Linked DNA regions of Caballeronia sp. TF1N1. The protein of the gene in region 2 interacts with the protein of the main gene of each other region in a pairwise test. Links are inferred from orthologs where the notes say so. Each region holds a gene or a part of one and is shown on either strand. Other genes may lie near its edges.

What was found.
Region 1: the proteins of uvrB (region 2) and uvrA interact in binary tests that used the Escherichia coli proteins (3 or more experiments, as listed by UniProt). The link is inferred for Caballeronia sp. TF1N1 from one-to-one orthologs.

The regions. Positions count from the first base shown.
Region 1 is NZ_CP084626.1:254,539-258,308, forward strand. Bases 180-3,633 are described here. They hold uvrA (excinuclease ABC subunit UvrA), read right to left. Parts: upstream 3,254-3,633; coding sequence 380-3,253; downstream 180-379. Other genes in these bases: LDZ28_RS01255 (AI-2E family transporter), read right to left, coding at 180-276; LDZ28_RS01265 (MFS transporter), read left to right, coding at 3,612-3,633. Outside these bases: more of LDZ28_RS01255, read right to left, coding at 1-179; more of LDZ28_RS01265, read left to right, coding at 3,634-3,770. UniProt on the Escherichia coli protein: The UvrABC repair system catalyzes the recognition and processing of DNA lesions. UvrA is an ATPase and a DNA-binding protein. A damage recognition complex composed of 2 UvrA and 2 UvrB subunits scans DNA for abnormalities.
Region 2 is NZ_CP084626.1:1,110,843-1,114,114, reverse strand. Bases 311-3,266 are described here. They hold uvrB (excinuclease ABC subunit UvrB), read right to left. Parts: upstream 2,859-3,266; coding sequence 762-2,858; downstream 311-761. Other genes in these bases: LDZ28_RS05055 (iron transporter), read right to left, coding at 311-395. Also shown: more of LDZ28_RS05055, read right to left, coding at 1-310. UniProt on the Escherichia coli protein: The UvrABC repair system catalyzes the recognition and processing of DNA lesions. A damage recognition complex composed of 2 UvrA and 2 UvrB subunits scans DNA for abnormalities.

The DNA.
Region 1 (3,770 bases), 860 kb from region 2 along the record:
GACGACGGACACCAGCCGCGCGCCGCGGCTCATGACGTGCCGCTCGATCACGGGCGCGATCATGTGAACCAGTTGGAACACCAGCATGCCGGCGAGCAGTCCGCCCAACAACTTGAGCTGCAAAACCAGGTACATACCCGCGAACGCCGCCAGATAGCTGCCGATCTCCACGGCGGACAACTTCGGCATGCTCATGTCGCTCGTCAGCCTGACGGGGCGCGCGGGAAGATCCCGTATGCGTCGCTCCTCGTTGGCCGCTTCGTTGCGCTTCGCCATGACTGCGTTCCTTTTCCCTGCTTGCGACGGTTATTCGTGCCGCGTATCGCGGCGCATTTCGAACGGCTATGGCGCGCGGCGCAAGTGACGCGCCGCAACCATGCTACGCCGCCGACTTGGGCCGTTGCAGCAAGGGTGCCAGATATCTGCCCGTAAAGCTCGCTTTCGATTTCGCGACCTGCTCGGGTGTTCCCTGAGCGATGATCTGGCCGCCACCCGCGCCGCCTTCCGGACCGAGGTCGATGACCCAATCCGCCGTTTTGATCACGTCGAGATTATGCTCGATGATCACGACCGTGTTGCCCTGATCTCGCAGACGGTGGATCACTTCGAGCAGAAGCGCGATGTCGTGGAAGTGCAGACCGGTCGTCGGTTCATCGAGGATATAAAGAGTCCGACCGGTGTCGCGCTTGCTCAGTTCCAGCGAAAGCTTGACGCGCTGTGCCTCGCCACCTGAAAGCGTGGTCGCCGACTGGCCGAGCCGGATATAACCGAGGCCCACTTCCAGCAGCGTCTTCAGCTTGCGCGCGACGACCGGCACCGGCTTGAAGAACTCGTGCGCGGCTTCCACCGTGAGGTTGAGCACTTCGCTGATGTTCTTGCCCTTGTACTGAATGTCGAGCGTTTCGCGGTTGTAGCGCTTGCCGTGGCATACGTCGCAGGGCACATAGACATCCGGCAGGAAGTGCATTTCGACCTTGATGACGCCATCGCCCTGACACGCCTCGCAGCGTCCGCCCTTCACGTTGAACGAAAAACGGCCGGGATCGTAACCGCGCTCTTTCGCGGCCGGCACGCCGGCGAAGAGTTCGCGGATGGGCGTGAACAGTCCGGTATAAGTGGCCGGGTTCGAGCGCGGCGTGCGGCCGATCGGTGATTGATCGACGGCGATCACTTTGTCGAAGTGTTCGAGACCTTCGATGGATTCATACGGCGCGGGCTCGGTCGATGATCCGTACAAATGTTGGGCGACCGCGTGTTGCAACGTGTCGTTGATGAGCGTGGACTTGCCCGAACCCGAGACGCCGGTCACGCAAGTCAGAAGCCCGACGGGCAAATCGAGCGTCACGCGCTTCAGATTATTGCCATACGCCTCGACAATACGAAGCTGCCGCTCGTCCGGCGCGGTCCGCTCGGACGAATAACCGATAGTCCGCTTGCCCGACAAATACTGTCCCGTGATCGAATTCGGGTCTTTCTGCACCTGATTCGGCGTGCCTTGCGCGACGATCACGCCGCCATGCACGCCCGCGCCCGGCCCCATGTCGACGACGTAATCGGCCATGCGGATCATGTCTTCGTCATGCTCGACCACGATCACCGAGTTGCCGATATCGCGCAGATGCTTGAGCGTGGCGATGAGCCGGTCGTTGTCGCGCTGATGCAGGCCGATGGACGGCTCATCGAGCACGTACATCACGCCGGTCAAGCCCGAGCCGATCTGCGACGCGAGCCGGATGCGCTGCGCCTCGCCGCCCGAGAGCGTTTCGGCGCTGCGTTCGAGCGACAGGTAATCGAGCCCGACGTTATTCAGGAACGACAGCCGCGCGACGATTTCCTTGACCACCTTGTCCGCGATCTCACCTTTCGCGCCGTCGAGCCGCAGCGTCTGGAAGTAGCCGAGCGTATCGCGCAACGGCCAGCCGCTGACTTCGTAGATGCCGCGAGCGTCATCGCCGGAACCGACTTTGACGAAACGCGCCTCGCGGCGCAGACGCGTGCCCTCGCAGGCCGGGCACGCCTGATTGTTCTGATACTTCGCCAGTTCCTCGCGCACGGCGGCCGAGTCCGTTTCGCGATAACGACGCTCCAGATTCGGCAGAATGCCTTCGAACGCGTGCTCTCTCACCGAAGCGCGCCCGCGCTCGTTGATGTACGAGAACGGAATGACCTGCTTGCCCGAACCGTACAAAAGCGTCTTGCGCACCTTTTCCGGCAGTTCCTCGAACGGCGCGTCGATGTCGTATTCGTAGAACGCCGCGAGACTTTGCAGCATCTGAAAATAGAACTGATTGCGCCGGTCCCAGCCCTTCACCGCGCCCGCCGCGAGCGAGAGCGAAGGATGCGCGACCACGCGCTTCGGATCGAAAAACGTGATCTGGCCCAAGCCGTCGCATTCCGGGCATGCGCCCATCGGATTGTTGAACGAGAAAAGGCGCGGCTCCAGTTCCGGCAGCGAGTACGAACAGATCGGGCACGCGAACTTCGAGCTGAAGAGCTTTTCGTTCTCGGTATCCATTTCGAGCGCGATCGCGCGGCCATCGGCGAGACGCAGCGCGGTCTCGAACGATTCCGCCAGGCGCTGCTTCATGTCCGGGCGCACTTTAAGCCGGTCGATCACCACGTCGATGGTGTGCTTGTCGTTCTTCTTGAGCTTCGGCAGCGAGTCGACTTCATAGATTTTCGCGACGCCTTCGTTCGCCGTGCCGCCGCCCGAACGAATGCGAAAGCGGATAAAGCCCTGCGCCTGCATCTCTTCGAATAATTCGACGTGCTCGCCCTTGCGATCCACGACGACGGGCGCGAGGATCATCAGCTTGGTTTCCTCGGGCAGCGCGAGCGCGGCATCGACCATCTGCGAGACGCTTTGCGCTTCGAGCGGAATCAGATGATCGGGGCAATAAGGTGTGCCGACGCGCGCAAACAGCAGTCGCAGATAATCGTGAATCTCGGTGACGGTGCCGACCGTCGAACGCGGATTATGCGAGGTGGCTTTTTGTTCGATCGAAATGGCCGGTGAGAGGCCTTCGATCAAATCGACATCCGGCTTTTCCATCAGCTGCAGAAATTGCCGCGCGTACGCCGAGAGGCTCTCGACATAGCGGCGCTGACCTTCGGCGTAAAGCGTATCGAATGCGAGCGACGACTTGCCCGACCCGGACAACCCCGTAATCACAATCAGCTTGTGACGCGGCAAGTCGAGATTGACGTTCTTCAAATTGTGGGTGCGAGCCCCACGAATACGAATTTCTTCCACGAGTCTCTTCCGGGTTCTTTCGGGGGTCTTTCGGGCGTCTTTTAGGTCGTGGCGCGGGGTTTCCTGCGACTACCGGACGACAAAGTAAGGGGGCTAAACCTGCTACTATAACGACTTTTGCAGGGTGCGGCGCCCGTGCCAAAAGGCTCTCGGGGGCTCTCAGGGGCTCTCAAGGCTTCTCGGCGGCTTTCCAACGGCTTTTCCGTTTCCCAGGCGCCTTCGCGTTAATGGCCGCAGGTCGTGCGGCGCGCGAGCAGCCGTGTGTCGCATATAGTGCCGTTTCGAGCCAGAACAAGGCGGCCGCGCCGCGCTCCCCACGCGTCAGGCCAGTCGCGACCCTCACCCATTTCCGTTCCTGATGTCCAATCCGTCTGCCACGTCCACACGTTTGTCCGCGCCGGAATTGCGCGCAACCGTGTCGCTCGCCGCGATCTTCGCGCTGCGCATGCTCGGCCTCTTCATGATCATGCCGGTGTTTTCCATTTACGCGAAAACCATCCCTGGCGGCGATGACGTG
Region 2 (3,272 bases):
AGGTGATATTTGCCCGGACCGAAGAGCTTGACGTTGTCGCCGTAGTGCGGGCCGTCGCTTGCGACCATCGCCATCAGGTCGCCCTTGACCGACTGCGTCGAGCCGGTTTTCGTGAGTTCATACGTCACGTTCAGATAGGGCATCCAGTCGCCTTCGGCGAAACCGGTCGGGTTGTTCTTGACCGCGTGAATATCCGCTTCGAGGTGGATGTCCGAATCCGATGCCTTGCGCATGATGCCTTCCGGCGCCATCGTGATTGGCTGCAGATAGACGGCGCCCGTTTCCATGCCGCCTTCGATATGCTGCTTGCCGATCGGATACTCAGCAGCGGAAGCCGCCATCATCGCCGTGAGGCCTGCGGCGGCAACGAGGCCGCGCATCAACGTTGAACCCATCAAACACTCCTGTTGTTATCGATGGCGCGCGTGACATTGGCGCGCCCTTTCCACCGAACTCCGGCGCTCTAAAAAGGCGCGCCGGCGCAAAAAAATGACTGTGGTGCCGGTTCGTTAGCGCGAAACGGAAAACCGCTTCCAGAATCTGGAAAACGTTAATACGAACCATTCTCAATGTTCGTCAGTTTAGCACCCTTCACCACTCGGGACAAATTAGCGCGGGCTTACAAAAGCCTGCTGCGGCAAGGCTCCGGCGGGCTTTGCAGCCAACTCGCGGTCCATTCGCGGCCGATAAAAAAACGCGGTGCGCCTTCCGGCTCGCCGCGTCGCTTGAGACAGAACGATGAAAACTTGCTTTCTTTCGCCTTACTTTCCGCCGATGCCGGTGATGTGATCGCCCACGTTCGCGCCGAACACGCGTTGACGTAACAGCGCCAATTGGTCGCGGGTCTGCGCCGCCTTTTCGAATTCGAGATTCTTGGCGTGATCCATCATTTGCTTTTCCAGCCGCTTGATTTCCTTCGCGAGCTGCTTCTCGGTCATGTCCTCGAACTTCGCGCGCGTCTGGGCTTCCTTCAGTTCGGCGCGCGCGTCGTCGGCGTTGTAGACGCCATCGATGATGTCCTTGATGCGCTTTTCCACTCCGCGCGGCGTGATGCCCCGCTCGAGGTTATGCGCAACCTGCTTGGCGCGGCGCCGCTCGGTTTCGTCGATGGCGCGCTTCATCGAGTCCGTCATGTTGTCGCCGTAGAGGATCGCCTTGCCGTTCACGTTGCGCGCCGCCCGTCCGATTGTCTGGATCAGCGAGCGCTCGGCGCGCAGGAAGCCTTCCTTGTCCGCGTCGAGAATGGCGACGAGCGACACTTCAGGAATATCCAGACCCTCGCGCAACAAGTTGATGCCGACGAGCACATCGAACGTGCCGAGCCGCAGATCGCGGATGATTTCCACGCGCTCGACCGTGTCGATATCGCTGTGCAAATAGCGCACCTTCACGCCGTGATCGGCGAGAAATTCGGTCAGCTGTTCGGCCATGCGCTTGGTGAGCACGGTAACGAGCACGCGTTCGTGCACCGCGACGCGCGCGTTGATCTCGGAGAGCACGTCGTCGACCTGCGAGCGCGCGGGCCGCACCTCGATTTCGGGATCGACGAGACCCGTCGGCCGCACGAGTTGCTCGGCCACTTGCCCCGCTTTCTTCTGTTCGTAGTCGGCGGGCGTCGCGGAAACGAACACGGCCTGGCGCATCTTGCGCTCGAATTCGTTGAACTTGAGCGGCCGGTTGTCGAGCGCGGACGGCATGCGGAAACCGTAATCGACGAGATTTTCCTTGCGCGCGCGGTCGCCGTTATACATGCCGTTCAACTGGCCGATCAGCACGTGCGACTCGTCGAGCAACATGATGGCGTCGGGCGGCAGGTAGTCGACGAGCGTCGGCGGCGGTTCGCCGGGCGCCGAGCCCGAGAAATGCCGCGAGTAATTCTCGATGCCCTTGCAGAAACCCAGTTCCTGCAGCATTTCCAGGTCGAAGCGCGTGCGCTGTTCGAGCCGCTGCGCCTCGACGAGCTTGCCCTGGCTATGGAAAAACTCCAGCCGCTCGCGCAGTTCCAGCTTGATGGTTTCGATCGCGCGCATGACGGTGTCGCGCGGCGTCACGTAATGCGACGACGGATACACCGTGAAGCGCGGAATCTTGTTGCGCACGCGGCCGGTGAGCGGATCGAAAAGCTGCATCGACTCGATTTCGTCGTCGAACAATTCGACTCGCACCGCCATTTCCGCGTGTTCCGCCGGAAAGATGTCGATGGTGTCGCCTCGCACACGGAACGAGCCGCGCTGAAAATCCGCCTCGTTGCGCGTGTATTGCATGGCGATCAGCCGCGCGATGACATCGCGCTGGCCGAGCTTGTCGCCTACGCGCAGCGTGAGGATCATCTTGTGATACTCGGACGGATTGCCGATACCGTAAATGGCCGACACCGTCGCCACGATCACCACGTCGCGGCGTTCGAGCAGGCTCTTGGTCGCCGAGAGCCGCATCTGCTCGATATGCTCGTTGATCGACGAATCCTTCTCGATGAAGAGATCGCGCTGCGGCACATACGCTTCCGGCTGGTAATAGTCGTAGTACGAGACGAAGTACTCGACCGCGTTGCGCGGGAAAAACTCGCGGAACTCGGCGTAGAGCTGCGCGGCGAGCGTCTTGTTGGGCGCGAAAACGATGGCGGGCCGGCCCAGACGCGCGATGACGTTGGCCATCGTGAAGGTCTTGCCCGAGCCGGTCACGCCGAGCAGCGTCTGGAACGAGAGACCGTCGTCCACGCCCTCGACGAGCGTCTTGATGGCCTCGGGCTGATCGCCCGCGGGCGGATACGGCTGATAGAGCTGAAACGGCGAGCCTTCGAACGTGGCGAACTTCGATTCGTCCAGTGCGTCGGGCGTTTCGATAAGGGTATCGGACATGGAGAGGGGAATCTTCTAAGTCGGCGCCGGAGCAAACACCTATTCTAGCGGCTGCGGCGAAAGTGGCGCGGGCGGCCTCACGGGAGGCGGAATCGAGCAGGTTGGGACCGTTGGGTGGAAGTCAAGCAGTGGCGCGCGAGGCGGCGCGCTGTTCCGTCGATGCCGTCCAATCGAGGCTTGCGCGCATGCCGGACAAGGCGTTCAACCGGCCGAAGCCCATGCGCTTATTCATGCTCGCGAGAAAAAAGCGCGTACATAGAATAAGGCTCGATCCGAAATGCAGCGCCGGATTCGATACAATATGCGACTGGGCTTCGAGGGGGCGCCCCGCACGACCGCGCCGCCAACGACGTCACGCGCCGTTTTTTCGAGCGCCCAAGCATCGTTCTTCCCGCCGCACGTCTTCCTTCCACT